2 linked regions of the Ruminococcus sp. HUN007 genome follow. The protein of the gene in region 1 interacts with the protein of each later gene in a pairwise test. Links are inferred from orthologs where the notes say so. Each region holds a gene or a part of one and is shown on either strand. Other genes may lie near its edges.

What was found.
Region 2: the proteins of grpE (region 1) and groL interact in binary tests that used the Escherichia coli proteins (3 or more experiments, as listed by UniProt). The link is inferred for Ruminococcus sp. HUN007 from one-to-one orthologs.

The regions. Positions count from the first base shown.
Region 1 is NZ_JOOA01000002.1:2,527,051-2,535,017, forward strand. What follows is about bases 1-2,995. They hold grpE (nucleotide exchange factor GrpE), read right to left. Parts: upstream 1,793-2,995; coding sequence 1,208-1,792; downstream 1-1,207. Other genes in these bases: dnaK (molecular chaperone DnaK), read right to left, coding at 1-1,121; CC97_RS21110 (HrcA family transcriptional regulator), read right to left, coding at 1,785-2,117; hrcA (heat-inducible transcriptional repressor HrcA), read right to left, coding at 2,095-2,832. Also shown: ppk1 (polyphosphate kinase 1), read right to left, coding at 3,124-5,277; CC97_RS19110 (type II secretion system protein), read left to right, coding at 6,407-7,117; CC97_RS15235 (vWA domain-containing protein), read left to right, coding at 7,746-7,967. UniProt on the Escherichia coli protein: Participates actively in the response to hyperosmotic and heat shock by preventing the aggregation of stress-denatured proteins, in association with DnaK and GrpE. It is the nucleotide exchange factor for DnaK and may function as a thermosensor.
Region 2 is NZ_JOOA01000002.1:2,399,616-2,407,560, reverse strand. The notes cover bases 2,902-5,874. They hold groL (chaperonin GroEL), read right to left. Parts: upstream 5,216-5,874; coding sequence 3,587-5,215; downstream 2,902-3,586. Other genes in these bases: CC97_RS14710 (co-chaperone GroES), read right to left, coding at 5,360-5,644; CC97_RS14720 (carbohydrate binding domain-containing protein), read left to right, coding at 2,902-3,460. Outside these bases: CC97_RS14725 (carbohydrate binding domain-containing protein), read left to right, coding at 1-1,625; more of CC97_RS14720, read left to right, coding at 1,796-2,901; CC97_RS14705 (response regulator transcription factor), read left to right, coding at 6,024-6,725; CC97_RS14700 (trypsin-like peptidase domain-containing protein), read left to right, coding at 6,757-7,945.

The sequences.
Region 1 (7,967 bases):
TCAAGGCCGAGTGAAAGTGGTGTTACGTCGAGGAGGAGGAGACCTTCCTTAACGTCGCCGCCGAGTACACCGCCCTGGTAAGCAGCACCGAGAGCAACGCATTCGTCAGGGTTGATACCCTTGAATGGATCCTTGCCGATACGCTTCTTGACAGCTTCCTGAACTGCAGGGATTCTTGAAGAACCACCAACGAGGAGAACCTTGTTGAGGTCGCTTGCTGAAAGACCGCTGTCGCTGAGAGCCTGGTCAACAGGTCCCATTGTAGCCTGAACGAGGTCTGCAGTGAGTTCGTTGAACTTAGCCTGTGTAAGTGTGAGGTCGAGGTGCTTAGGGCCTGAAGCATCAGCTGAGATGAACGGGAGGTTGATGTTTGAAGTTGTTGTTGATGAGAGTTCGATCTTAGCCTTTTCAGCAGCCTCCTTGAGTCTCTGCATAGCGAGCTTGTCGCCTGAGAGGTCAATACCTTCTGCCTGCTTGAACTCTGCAACCATCCAGTCGATGATTCTCTGGTCGAAGTCGTCACCGCCGAGACGGTTGTTACCTGCTGTAGCAAGAACTTCTGTTACGCCGTCGCCCATTTCGATGATGGATACGTCGAATGTACCGCCGCCGAGGTCGTAAACCATGATCTTCTGGTCATCTTCCTTGTCGATACCGTACGAAAGAGCAGCTGCTGTAGGTTCGTTGATGATACGCTTAACTGTAAGACCAGCGATCTGACCAGCGTCCTTTGTAGCCTGTCTCTGTGAGTCTGTGAAGTAAGCAGGAACAGTGATAACTGCTTCTGTAACCTTTTCGCCGAGATATGCTTCAGCGTCAGCCTTCAGCTTCTGAAGGATCATTGCTGAGATCTCCTGTGGTGTGTACTTCTTGCCGTCTATATCTACCTTGTAGTCTGAACCCATGTGACGCTTGATGGAGATGATAGTCTTGTCAGGGTTTGTGATAGCCTGATGCTTTGCTGTCTGACCAACAAGTCTTTCGCCGTTCTTTGTGAATGCAACTACTGAAGGAGTTGTTCTTGCACCTTCTGAGTTAGGGATAACTACTGAGTTACCGCCTTCCATAACTGCTACGCATGAGTTTGTTGTACCTAAGTCAATACCAATGATCTTTCCCATAACTGATTCATCCTTTCAATCTGAATGTTTATATTTGTTTATTGTTTGTTTGCGTTTTAATATCCTGTCATCAGAATGATCTGTGATCAGGCGGTTACTGCAACCATTGCAGTTCTTATTACTCTGTCGCCGAGTTTGTATCCCTTCTGGAATACCTCGCATACAGTGTCAGATTCGGCGTCTTCGCTTTCCACCTGCTTGATGGCGTTGTGGAAGTTCGGATCAAATGGTGCGCCGAGTGCTTCTATTTCTGTTACTCCGAGCTTTTCGAGAATGCCGTTGAGCTGAGTGAAGATCATTTCAACACCCTTCTTGAAGTTTTCATCCTCGCACGGAGCATCGAGTGCTCTTTCGAAGTTGTCCAGAGCGGGGAGGATAGCGCCTATTGTTTTTGCTGCGGAATCTCCGTATGCTTCAGTTTTTTCTCTTGAAGTTCTCTTTCTGAAGTTGTCGAACTCAGCGAAAAGTCTCATGTAATTGTCCTTTTCCTTTTTAAGTTCTTCCTCAAGTGCAGTGACTTTTGCATCAGCACTTTCTTCCGGCGATGCTTCAGAAGTTTCCTCCGCTGTTTCTGCATTTTCTGCGGCAGCTTCTTCTGCTTCGTTTTCAGAAGCTTCGTTCACTTCGAGTTCCTTTTCTGAAGTTTCTTCTGCGTGCTTTTTCTTACTCATTATTGTCTGGTTCCTTTCCCGCAGTTTCCGGAATTTCTCCGGTAAGAACATCTGTTATCTTCTGCGTAAAATACTCTATATAAGGTATGATCTTTGCATAGTTGAGTCGCATCGGTCCGACTATTCCGAGTGAACCGGCTTCCTTGTCACCCTTGCGGTACTTTGAAACTATCATGCTCGAGTTGCCGATTATGAAGTCGTCATTTTCCTCACTGAACATTACCTGTATTCCGCTGAAACTGCTGTCAAGGAACTCAGCAAAATCATTTTTGTGTTCAATGAATCTTACTATCTCGTTCTTGTCAAAGTCGCTGCACGAGATCAGGTTGTTTTGTGCCGCTTATCGTAAGCTCATTGTGGAGAAGATCCTGTGAAAGTTCACACAGACCTTTTACCAGCGGAGCAAGGGTAATCATATAAGCACCGAGTGCTGTAATAAGTTTTTCCATTCGTTCTTCCGAGAGTTCCTCGATTGAAACACCCTGAAGATTTTCCTGAATGTAATGTGAAAAAAATGCGAGCTGTTCTTCATCAAGATCAAATTCAAGTCTGCATGCCTTGTTCTTGATACTGCCGTTTGATGTGATAAGCAGTATAAGGTAAAGACGCTTGCCGGTCGGAACAACATCAACCTTGGTGATGACTGAAAACTTAGGTGCGGAATTTGCAACTACAGAAGCGCATTTTGTGAGTTCCGCAAGAGCTTTTCCGGCACTTTGAATTATTGATTCTTCAGTGAGGTTTTCCTCTTCACCGAGCATTGCATCAAGTCTCTGACGTTCGCTTTCCGAGAGTTCCTCGACTGTCATCAGCTGATCTATGTACAGGCGGTATCCGTTGAATGTAGGAATTCGTCCTGCCGATGTGTGCGGCTGTTCAAGGTATCCGAGCTGTTCGAGAACAGACATGTCGTTTCGGATCGTGGCTGCTGAAACGTTGATGCCCGGTACTTTGGAAATGGCCTTTGAACCAACAGGCTCGCCTGTAAGAATATATTCATCTACAACAGCTGCCAGTATTTTTAGCTTTCGTTCATCCATCTGAAAGCCTCCTGATTAGCAATATTGGTTCGTAAGTGTTAGCACTCTATCTCTCTGAGTGCTAAATATAATTTAACATTATTTAAGGCGAATGTCAATAGGTTTATTCATCTTTGTTAAAACTGTCAAAGTAGATGCCCGAAATTTGAATCTGATGTTATTTGTGCACAAAAAAAGCGTCCCTTTTTTGCGGGACGCCGTAATGATTTTATTATCGTTTTGATGGTTACTCATTAGCACTCCCTTTACGGGAGAGATAAAAGTGCGGATACGCTGCGGTTTTAAACGAGGCTACTGCATAAGAAATGATTTATAGAAATCAGAAAATCCGCTGTCGTCCGGTTTTCTTTCCGCAGGTGCTGATGCGGCTTTTTCTATAGCTTCGGTCATGAAAGTATCCTGTGCGCTTATGTTCTTTCTGCGGACACTCTTTCTGCGGTACATTCCGTCTGAACCCTGGATCCTTGCCTTGGTGTCATCTGAAATGAGAGTTTCAAAAATGTTCACAACGCGGTCCTTTATGTCCGGGTCATACACCGGTACTGCTACCTCGACGCGCTTGACAGTGTTACGGGTCATGAAGTCAGCGGAACTGATGTATACTTTTCTTCTCTGCTTCGTTCCGAAAATATAGATGCGGCTGTGTTCAAGGAAACGGCCTACTATGCTTGTCACACGTATGTTATCAGTCTTTCCCTTTACCCCTGAAATAAGGCAGCACAGGCCTCGTATGACGAGTTCTGTTCGTACGCCTGCCTGTGAAGCTTCGGCGAGTTTGTCGATTATGACTTTGTCGGAAAGTGAATTTATCTTTATGCCGATGTATGCCTTGTTTCCGCTTCTGGCCTGCATTATTTCCTCGTCGATCATTTCAATGACCTTTGACTGCAGGCATAACGGAGCGACCAGCAGGCTGTCTGACTTCTTCACGAGTGAGCCGAGTGAAAGTGCGTTGAAGACTTCAAGTGCTCCGGCAGCTATTTTTTCATTTGCCGTCAGAAGTGAAAGGTCGGTGTACAGTTCGGAAGTCTTTTCGTTGTAGTTTCCGGTGCCCACCTGTGTAATGTACTCGAGTCTGCCGCCTCTTCTGCGGGTTATAAGCAGAAGCTTTGAATGGACTTTCAGACCCGGCGGTCCGTATATAATAGTACATCCGGCATTCTGGAGACGTTTTGACCAGCCGATGTTGTTCTCCTCATCGAATCTGGCGCGCAGTTCTACCAGTACGAGAACGTCCTTGCCGCGTTCGGCCATGTCCACCAGAGCCTGAATTATCTTGCTGTTGCGTGCAAGGCGGTACAGCGTTATTTTTACCGATACCACATCAGGATCCGCTGCAGCTTCGTTCAGCATGCGGATAAAAGGCTTGATGCTTTCGTAAGGGTAGTGCAGGATTATATCTTTCTGACGTATCTGCTCTGCCATCGGTCTGTTTTCGTTTATAGCAGGGGAGTGCTGCGGTGCGAAATGCATGTAGCACAGCTCCGGCTTTGAGGTTTCAAACATCGACTTTATCATGAATGTAAATGAAAGGTCGAGCGGAGCCGATGCGGAAAATACCTGGTTTTCACTGATTTCAAGGCGCTTGCACAGATACTTCACCATTTCACTTCCGGTTGCGCCGCATATCTGCAGACGTACCGGTGCGAGCTTCTTTCTTTTCTTGATCAGTTCTTCCATTACGTCGCGGAAATCAAAGTCGTTGTCAAGAAGCGAGTCGTCATCCTCGCTTATGTCAGCGTTTCTCGTGACGCGTATTATCGACTTTTCAAGAACGCTGTAGTTTTCAAATACCTCGGAGGCGTATTTGAGTATCACATCCTCGGCAAGTACAAACCGGAACGGCCTGCGGCTCAGCTGGATGACGCGCTTTATGCGTTCGCTGACCGGAAGCAGCCCGATTTTGTTGCCCGATTTCGAATCGAGGCGGACTGCTATATAAAGTTCCTTGTTTTTTATAAAAGGAAGGGGATGGCGCTTGTCGATTATCAGCGGCGAGAGTACGGGCTGTATCTCCGCTCTGAAATATTCACGCAGAAAAGCGTCTTCCTCATCTGTCAGCCTGTCCATCGAGACCTGCTTTATATCATGCTTTTCAAGCAGCTTCATTATGTCGCGGTAAGCCTTGTCCTTCTGCGGTTCCGTCTTCCTTACCCGTGCAAATATAGAATCGAGCTGCTCGCGGCTCGTCATGTTGGTTTTATTCTCCCGAAGCTCCGGATCCGTCAGAAGCTGGTCGAATAATGTGCCCACCCTTACCATAAAAAATTCATCAAGATTTGACTGAAAGATCGCTGTAAAAGTCAGTCTTTCAAGCAGAGGAACCGTTGTGTCCAGCGATTCCTGCAGTACGCGCTGATTGAATTTCAGCCACGAAAGTTCCCTGTTATCATAAATGTTTCCGGCCATTGTTGTCACCCCAGTTTTATCATAATTAACGATCATATATAATCACGCCGCAGCGTTACAGTCTGTTATACTATATAGTATAGTATAAAAAGTGTTGTTTCGTCAAGAATAATGAGTGGTTGGTATTAACTTTTATCTATTATTCACAAAGCAGAGGCCGGGTATTTGGCTATAAAAATTTGACGACTGCAGAACTTGACAAAATGACGATTAAGGAGTATAATATTGTTTGTGTCGTATCCGGCATATGCGGGTGTGGTGAAACTGGCAGACACGCCAGATTTAGGTTCTGGTGCCGCAAGGTGTGCAGGTTCAAGTCCTGTCACCCGCATTGAAAATAGACAGACTGCTCGTGTCAGATTATTATTCTGATGTGGGCAGTTTTGTGTTTATTATGCCTCGATAAAAGTCAGATAATCAGACGTTGCTTTGTATAGATACGATAGTGCATGAATGTGCAACTGTACGAAAACAGACTAATATTTGCAAATTCATTGACATTTCACAATCGGAGTGTTATACTAAATACAGTAGTTAAGTTGAAAATAATTTGGCAAACTTGTTGAAAAGCAAGGACGCAAAGCTAATGGGTCTAAACCTTAAAACGGTATGACAGCCAGCTGCATGATATTAAATGAAATCTTAAGGAAACGCTGATTTATTCATAAATCAGCGTGGGGGTTCGGGGCGAAGCCCCGTAAATCCCACCTCCGGAAATCCAGCGAAGCTGGATTTCCGATTTAATCAGTGTTTCCTTAAAAAAGATGAGAAAGAAAAGTAAACTGTGATCAATTATTAAAAACTGAAAGCAGAACTTAACTGATCAGGGCTTAATAAAGCGGGATATCATTTAAAATTGATTTTCAAAGGCTGATACCGTACGGTATCAGCCTTTTTGTGTCACTACTGTTAATGAAAAAAAGATATACAGCAGATACGGATTTTCCGGATCTGCTGAACGGGAGTTAAAGGGGCTTAGCTCCGAATGCTCTGCTGATAAATATATCAGCACTTTCAGAAAAACACTGGCAGATAAAGATGCACAAGGATGAAAAGCATCAGTTCCGGCAGGGGGATAATATCCGGGAGCTTGCAGTGTTCAGGAAATATGCAGGAGATCTGAGAAGATCCGGGCTGTGAAATATGACAGACAGGAGGAGTCGTTATGAAGAAGGAAGAGTATTACGAAGAGCAGTACGAAGAACGGTCGGAAAAGAAACTTCATGGTTTTACGCTTATTGAGCTTATAGTTGTAATTTCAATCATTGGCATTCTTGCCGCTATCATTGTACCTACTATGGTAGGATGGATGGAAAAAGCTAATAATACTGCAGATGCTGAAAATGCTAGAATTATGTGTGAAGCGATACAGGCAGAAGCAATGTATGAACCTAACTTCGAAGTTTTTACAAAAAATCCGTGGAAATATTCAGTAGGTGGTCAGGATCCTGATGATCATGGATATATATATGTCGATAAAAATGAAGTTCGTGTAAGCAGTATAAGAATAGCGGAGTTATTGCAGGAAAATGGATTTATTACCTCGGCATCTGCTTATACTACCAAAAAGAATGCGGTAACTGAAGATGGTGTTGAAGTAGCGGCAGAGTATGCCTACAGAAGACCAGTATGTAATAATATGCTTTGTAAATCAAATAAAACATGGTATCGCTATCAGGTAAATGTATGTTATCGTGACGGTACGATCAAGTTTACATATGTTGCAGTATCGAAAGACGGTGAGATAAAGAATGATACAAATCAGAGTAGTAAGAACAACACGCGTGATCCAGTTGCGTCCGCTAAATTCGCCAGGATGGCTGGTGTAGGAGAAGCTGATAAGATCACTTCACTCGGACCGAATTCAACTCCTTAATTATTTACTCAGGACAAACCAAACAGGCTCAGTATAGTAGACGTGATTGAAAACATCATTCAGCGCTGAGTAATAAACAGACATTATCTTATGCACACATATACATACATGGGCGTTCCGCTTGGCGGGGCGCCTTTTTCCTGTGTCTGAGAATTTAGTTTTTGTATCCAATCGTCCGTAATTGTACTTGTATTTGATTTCGCAATTTCGGGAAAGTACAAATTAGGATTTACAATAACATTCAATAATAATCTGTAAACACTGCTTTGTAATTTGTGCATATAGCATATAAAACCGGATGATTTGCTGCGCACTAAACAGCAAAATCTATCTATTGACAAAATGATTTTGAAAGAGTATAATTAAACTTAATTAAATTAATTAAAAAAGATGTGTATTCAGCAGATTTGCTGTTTCCGTCGGATTTTATTCGATTTTATCAGGGATGAACGGGAAAAACAGGGATGGGTAAAAACTGTTGTGTGCACGAGAGAAAAAGGAGAAGTAAAAATGAAAAAAAATCAGATCTCTTATTGCTTGTGTAGCAAGTCTTTGCATTGTAAGCACATGCGCTTTCAGCGTTTCAGCTGCAGAAGACAACCAGACTTTAAACGGCCCGGCAGTAACAATGTCAAACATTGAAGACCTTTCAAACAGTGTTATCAATGTTACTCTTCCAACACAGCCGTCATATCAGGCTGAAGCAACACAAACCCAGGCAGTTGTATCAGATGCCGCTGTTACATCAGTTTCAGGCGACATTACAACAACAGTAACAGGTACAGAAACAACAGTAACAGGGCTTTCAGCACCTGCTCTTACAACTACAGCTACAGAAACTTCTTCTGAA
Region 2 (7,945 bases), 130 kb from region 1 along the record:
TGGCTGTGCTCATTGCGCCGAACGTTCCTGCAGAATCAGTTTGTTATGCAGAGGGCGGAGACGTGCTGTTTACAAGCGATTTTGAAGACGGCGCGCTGAACGCGTGGACACCGTTCGGCGGAGGCGGAAAGCTCACGCTGGATACAACGGTCAGCCACTCCGGCGACAACAGTCTGGCAGTAACGGAACGTACCCAGTCTTACCACGGGCCTTCATTTTCCGGCGACGCACTGTTTGCACCGAATAAAACGTACACTGTAAGTGCATGGATCTACCATAAAAGTGACTCGGTAAAGACTTTTTCATGGACTCTCAAATATGTTGATTCTCTCGGAACATCACAGTACATGCAGCTGGCCGGCGGCGAAATACCTCAGAAAGTCTGGACGGAAATAACAGGTACTGTCACAATTCCGGAAGACTCGGCAAACTATCTTACCTATTTTGAATGTGCAAACGCATCAACTGACTTCAACATCGATGACGCAGTTATTATCGGCGACAGAAACGACCGTGAGGAACAGGGTACAAACAAAAAAGGTTACCTTTACTCATTCGATTTTGAAAACGGAAATGAACTCTGGGCACCGCGCGGCGACAACAGACTTATACGCACTGACGAATACAGCCATACCGGAACACATTCCATTTACGTTACAAACAGAAACAAAACATGGAGCGGTCCTACGGTTAACGTCAACGACGTAAAGCGCGGCGTATCCTATTTCTACTCGGCATACATCATGTACACCGGCGACGAGTACGAAGATGTTCACGGTTTCAGAATGGAACTCCAGTACAGTCAGAACGGTGAAACCAAATATCAGCTGATCACAGCCAAGGATATTCCGAAAGATAAATGGACAAGAATAACAGGAACATATATTCTTCCTGAAGATGCAGCCGACGTTGCATTCTACTTACAGACCAGCAACGTTGACGAACCCGAAAAAATAACCGAAAGCGATCTCATGTCATTCTATACTGACAGCGTTATCATTTCGGAAACATCGGTAATACACAGGGAAACAGCAGTAAAGGCTCTTATCATACTGTGTGCCGCAGCAGCTGCTGCCCTTCTGATCAGAGCGCTGTTCCTGCTTATAGCAAAGCGAATGAGGAAGAAGAAGGAAGTCCTGAAATCAATCGCCAAGGATGCAATGACACAGTGCTACAACAGAAACGCATATGAAAAGCGCATCGACGAACTTACAAAGGAACCTGAAAAATGTAAAGACCTCTGGTTCGCACTGTGCGATGTAAATTTCCTTAAGTACATAAACGACAACCTTGGTCACGAAAAAGGCGACGAAGCTATCACAAGATGCGGCAGACTTCTTATGGATGTCGTAGGTGATGACGGTGAGGTTTACAGAACCGGCGGTGACGAGTTTGTCTGCATTACCAGGAAATCCATGCAGGAACAGATACGAGAAGCTCTTGCAAAAGAATCTGAAGAAGACAAGGGTTATCCTTTCGCAGTTGCATCAGGATTTGCAGCATACGATCCGGAAACAGACGGCGAATCGCCTGATATCAGTTCTATAACAGAACGTTCCGACAAGGAAATGTATGAAAACAAGCAGGAGATCAAGGCGAAGAATACCGAGTATTCAAGAAAGTAACCTGCGATCTTCAACAGCTTTTAAAACTGCATCTGATAAATTCCCCCTTGTACTCATCGTCATGGGGGAATTTTTTATTGATCGTATATATTGACGCCAATAATGCAATAATGATATAATTATAGTAGCAAAAAGATTTATTTTTTCAAGGAAAGATTGGAGGGGAATACATGAAGGCAAAACTGTTCAGAGCTATTGCATTTCTGTCAGTTCTTATTGTTTTTCTGACTTCATCCCCTTCCCTGACTGCCTTTGCTGCGACAGTTTACCATGCGCTCGATCCGGGATGGGTCGAAGTATACAGTGAAAACTTTGATGAAGGTTTCGGCGGCTGGTCGCCTTTAGGCGGACAGGCCGATATAAAGCTGGATTCACGCTACAGCAAAAGCGGTTCATACTCATTCCTGGTCTCAAACCGTCCGGACACCTGGGCCGGTCCAAGCCTGGATGTTTCAGATATGCTGTATGCAGGAAAGAAATACCGTTTCGACGCATTCGTACGTCAGGACAGTACCGAAAAAAACACTGTGTCGCTGATAATCAAATATATGATCGAAGGTGCAAGCGACCCTACCTACGATCAGATAGCATCAACAGAACTGAAAGCTGAAGGCTGGGGCAGAATCTCAGGTTACTATACAGTACCTGACGATGCTTCGGATTACATCATTTATTTCGAACACTCTGACAAATCTGTTTCTTTCGCTATAGATACAGTACTCATATCAACAAATGAAGCTTCATCTGTCACAACTGAAGCCAAGGAATATCAGGAAATTTCCTATGGTTTTGAAGAAGGAACAGATAACTGGCACGCGTATACAGACGCACATATTGAACGTTCATCGAACTTCAGCCACACAGGAAGATATTCACTGTACACCTCGGAACGAACATCACCGCTGAGCGTACCTGCAATCAATATTTCTTCACTTGTAACCCACGGAATAAGCTACGAATATTCCGCATTTGTCATGTACAACGGGCGTTCATACAATAATGAACACGAATTCAGGCTCATAATAAGCTATATGACAGGAGACACAAAGCAAGAGAAAGTTCTTGACGCAAAAACGCTTCAGAAAAGCAACTGGTCAAAACTGACCGGTGAATTTATACTTCCGGATGATGCGTCAGCGGTAAACCTCCTCATAACCTCCGGGGAATCTGAGGAATCTGACGGTTACGTAGCCTACTACATAGACGACGTTAATATAATGGACAGTACACTTAAGAATCAGCATGAAACAAGTGCCATTGCATTAAGGATTCTTATTATTATAGGCATTGCATTATTGGTTGCGGTCATGTTTCTTTTAATGCTGAAGAAAATAAATGCTTCAAACGACCTGCTCGCCGATGCCGTCACCGACTCAATGACGCGCGCACTGAACCGAAACAGCTATGAAATGCAGATCGCACACCTTGAAAATGTTCCAAACGACTGCAAAAAACTATGGATCACAGTGTGTGACGTAAACTTTCTGAAACTTATAAACGACAATTACGGTCACAGAAAAGGAGACGATGCCATCATAAGATGTGCTGATGTCATAATCGCTGCCATCGGACGAAAAGGCAGAGTTTACAGGACCGGCGGTGACGAGTTTGTCTGCATGACAAACTCAGACGTCACAGAAAAACTGAAAGAAGCGATCGCGCTTGAGGCTCAGAACTACAAGGGCTATCCGTTCTCGGCAGCTGTCGGAGCCTCCTGCTACCATCCTGACGAAGACGGTCCTGAACCTAATATCAAGGCCATAATTGAACGAAGCGACAAGGAAATGTACAAAGACAAGAGCAGGATCAAGAAGGAAATGTCCGGAATGATGTAACGCCGCGGAATTCCCGCGTTCCGGATTTCCGGTTTTATCAGTGTTCCATAAAAAAAGGTTATCCGCATCCCTTTCAGGATACGGATAACCTTTTTTATGTATATCTGTTACGGAATTATTCGTTTATCAGAATCCCATTCCGCCGCCCTGCGGCATCATAGGAGCTGCAGGTGTTTCTTCCTTGATATCTGCAACGAGGCTTTCTGTTGTGAGTACCATAGAAGCAACAGAAGCTGCATTCTGGAGTGCTGAACGTGTTACCTTAGTAGGATCAACGATACCTGAAGGAATCATGTCAACATAGTTTTCATTGTAAGCATCGAAGCCGTAGCCAACCTTGCCTGAGTTTCTGATCTTGTCGATGATAACTGATCCTTCAAGACCTGCATTGAGAGCGATCTGACGAACCGGTTCTTCAAGAGCCTTGAGAACGATCTTGGCGCCTGTTCTTTCGTCGCCTTCGAGTTCAGGGATGAGCTTTTCAACTGCTGGCATAGCATTGATAAGAGCTGTACCGCCGCCTGCTACGATACCTTCTTCAACAGCTGCCTTTGTAGCTGCAAGAGCATCTTCGATTCTGAGCTTCTTTTCCTTCATTTCGATCTCAGTAGCAGCACCTACCTTGATAACAGCTACGCCGCCTGAAAGCTTTGCAACTCTTTCCTGAAGCTTTTCCTTGTCGAAGTCAGATGTTGTTGTTTCGATCTGAGCCTTGATCTGAGCGAGTCTTTCCTTAACTGCTTCGCCTGAACCTGCACCGTCAACGATAATTGTGTTTTCCTTGCCGATAACGACCTGCTTAGCGCGGCCGAGCTGATCCATTGTTGTATCCTTGAGTTCGAGGCCGAGTTCTTCTGTGATAACTTCACCGCCTGTGAGGATAGCGATATCCTTGAGCATTTCCTTACGTCTGTCGCCGAAGCCAGGAGCCTTGACACCTACGCATACGAATGTTCCTCTGAGCTTGTTGAGAACGAGAGTTGTAAGAGCTTCGCCTTCGATGTCCTCAGCAATGATAACGAGCTTCTTGCCTGCCTGAACGATCTGTTCGAGAAGCGGAAGGATGTCCTGGATGCTTGAGATCTTCTTGTCTGTGATGAGGATGAGAGCATCATCGATAACAGCCTTCATCTTGTCTGTATCTGTAACCATGTAAGGTGAGATGTATCCGCGGTCAAACTGCATACCTTCAACAACTTCGCTGTATGTTTCTGCAGTCTTGCTTTCTTCGATAGTGATAACACCGTCCGATGTTACCTTTTCCATTGCTTCAGCGATGAGCTTACCAACGTTTTCGTCAGCTGATGAGATAGTAGCAACTCTTGCGATATCAGCTGAACCTTCAATTTTCTTTGAATTGTCAACGATAGACTTTACTGCAGCGTCAACAGCCTTTGAGATACCCTTTCTTACGATCATCGGGTTAGCACCTGCAGCAACGTTCTTCATACCTTCACGGATGAGAGCCTGTGCAAGGAGTGTAGCTGTTGTTGTACCGTCACCGGCAGCGTCATTTGTCTTTGTAGCAACTTCCTTAACGAGCTGAGCACCCATGTTTTCGAATGCATCTTCGAGCTCGATCTCCTTGGCAATTGTAACACCGTCATTTGTGATGAGCGGAGCACCGAATTTCTTGTCGAGAACTACGTTTCTGCCCTTAGGTCCGAGTGTGATCTTTACTGTATCTGCAAGCTTGTTGATACCAGCCTGAAGTGCTTTTCTGGCTTCTTCGCCGTAAATAATATTCTTTGCCATAACTATTACTCCTTTATATCTGATTTATATTTTCTTTCTTAGCTCAAGTCAGCAATCCGGCTTTGCCGGATTGCTGAAGCGGGGAGATTGCAGGCTTCGCCCCGTACCCCACGCTGATTTATGAATAGATCAGCGTTTCATTAATTATTCAACGATAGCGAGAATGTCTTCCTGTCTGAGGATAGTGTATTCAACGCCGTCAACCTTGACTTCTGTTCCTGAGTACTTGCCCGTAAGAACCTTGTCGCCAGGCTTAACGTACATTTCAACCTTGTTTCCGTCAACCATTCCGCCGGGACCAACAGCTACTACTTCTGATACCTGTGGCTTTTCCTTTGCTGAACCGGTAAGAATGATTCCGCTCTTTGTTGTTTCCTCTGCTTCAGTAAGTTTAACAACTACTCTGTCTGCAAGTGGTTTGATTGTCATAATATATTTCCTCCTTAAAACTTTTCAGGATAACTGATTATATTTATTAGCACTCTTTATCTTTGAGTGCTAATTATATTTTACCAACTTATAATAAAACAATCAAGGGGTTTAAGCAATTTTCCCGAAACTTTGTGGAATTGTTTTTAGTATTCCACGTCATGCATGAATATTTGTGCAACTAGCATAAGCGATTTTAACATCTGAAAGTATGTTAAATTCTTATTAATTTCCACGTAATAATTTGTTCACAATTCTGCTTGTACACATCAGTTTATTATTGTATAATTATAGTGAACGTCAAAGATAAATCTGACTTTCAATGCAACCGGTCAATAATAATAGCCCCTTATTTTTCTGGCAAAGGAGATGATGCAGAATGTCACTGGGCAAAGTCCTTATAATCGACGATGACAAAAACACATGCAGTGTTCTTAAATCTGCTCTCGAAAAAGACGGAAACACAGTTATTTTCGCTCATGACGGAGAAAACGCCATGATCACGTTCAGAGCTGTAAAGACTGATTTCATACTTCTTGACGTTGCTGTTCCCGGTTCAGACGGCTGGCAGCTCTGCAAGGAAATAAGAAAAAAATCGTCCGTACCTCTTATAATAATAACATCACGGAATGACACATTCGACAAGGTTCTGGGACTGGAACTCGGAGCTGATGACTATATTACAAAGCCTTTTGAAATAAAGGAAGTAATGGCACGTATAAAGGCGGTGCACCGCAGAACAAGCTTCTCCGGACACAGCGACAACAAGGAAGTCTCACACGACAGACTTACGGTGAATCTTTCACAGTACGAGCTCAAGGTAAACGGCATAGTAAAGGAAGCTCCTCCGAAGGAACTTGAACTTCTTTACTTTCTTGCCTCCAACCCGAACAGGGTCTACACACGCGACCAGCTTCTCGACGAAGTATGGGGATTTGAATACTACGGCGATTCAAGAACTGTAGACGTACACATTAAAAGACTCCGCGAAAAACTCGAAGGCACTTCGGACAAATGGTCCCTTAAGACCGTCTGGGGCGTAGGATACAAATTCGAAACAGAGATCGAGGAGCCTGCATAAAGGCAAACAACAGAACAACGAAAGGACACAAATGGAACAATTTGAAAACAACACCACAGAACCTTCCGGCGGAAACGAAGAAAAGGCAGTACTTCCGGAAAATGTTTTTGACAAGGAACTCCTGATATACGACGCAGAAAAATTCCTTTGTGACACTGACTACAGAAACAGACTGCAGGAACGTGAAGAACGCACACCAAAGCCGGCTGTTTTTCTTTCAATATGCGCAGTGCTTCTTATACTTGCTTTTGCTGTATACTGCATTGTCGTCCGGTCCTTCAGGCTGAAAGACAGCTTTTACTCTCCCGGAACCAGAACAACTGTTGTACTTGGTCTCAACAGCCGTCCTGACAAGGATGAGGATCTGAAAGACAGCACCGGACGCTACACCTCATCCGGCATCTGCCAGGCAGTCGGACCTTCAGTAGTGGAAATAATCATATACGAAGACGGCAAAACCGACACACCTTCAGGCAGCGGATCAGGCATTATACTTTCTGCTGACGGATATATCGCAACAAATGCTCACGTAATACAGAACGGCAAAACCGTAAAAGCAGTTCTTTCGGACAAATCAGTCTTCACCGCCGAAGTCGTCGGCTATGACGCAAAAACCGATATCGGCGTGGTGAAAATAGCCCCGGGAGACAAAAAGCTGAAGCCTGCCGAATTCGGCAATTCAGATGATGTAATACAGGGTGAACAGGTAATGGCCATCGGAAACCCGGGCGGTCTTCACGGAAGCATATCCGGAGGTTACGTTTCCGGTATAAACCGAATGATACGAGGTGACCAGACCGGACGCGAAATGAACTGCATCCAGACTGACGCCGCAATAAGCCCCGGCAACTCCGGAGGCGCTCTTGTAAACATGTTCGGCCAGGTAATAGGAATAACCTCATCAAAATATGTAAGCTCGAGCTACGGCTATGAAGGTCTCGGTTTTGCGATTGCGATCAATGATGCCAAGCCCGTTATAGAAGAACTTGTCGCCAACGGATTTATAAGCGGACGATTCAAAGTCGGAATAACCTTCTACGAGATCACAGCCGCCCAGTCAGCAGCTTCCGGTCTGCCGGAAGGCCTTCTGATAGAATCCATGGACGAAAACTGCGACATTTCAAAGTCAGGACTCAAAGCAAAGGATATAATCGTGGAAATCGAAAATATCAGAGTCAATGACTACGACTCCTTCATGGATGCCATAAACAGGCGCGGCA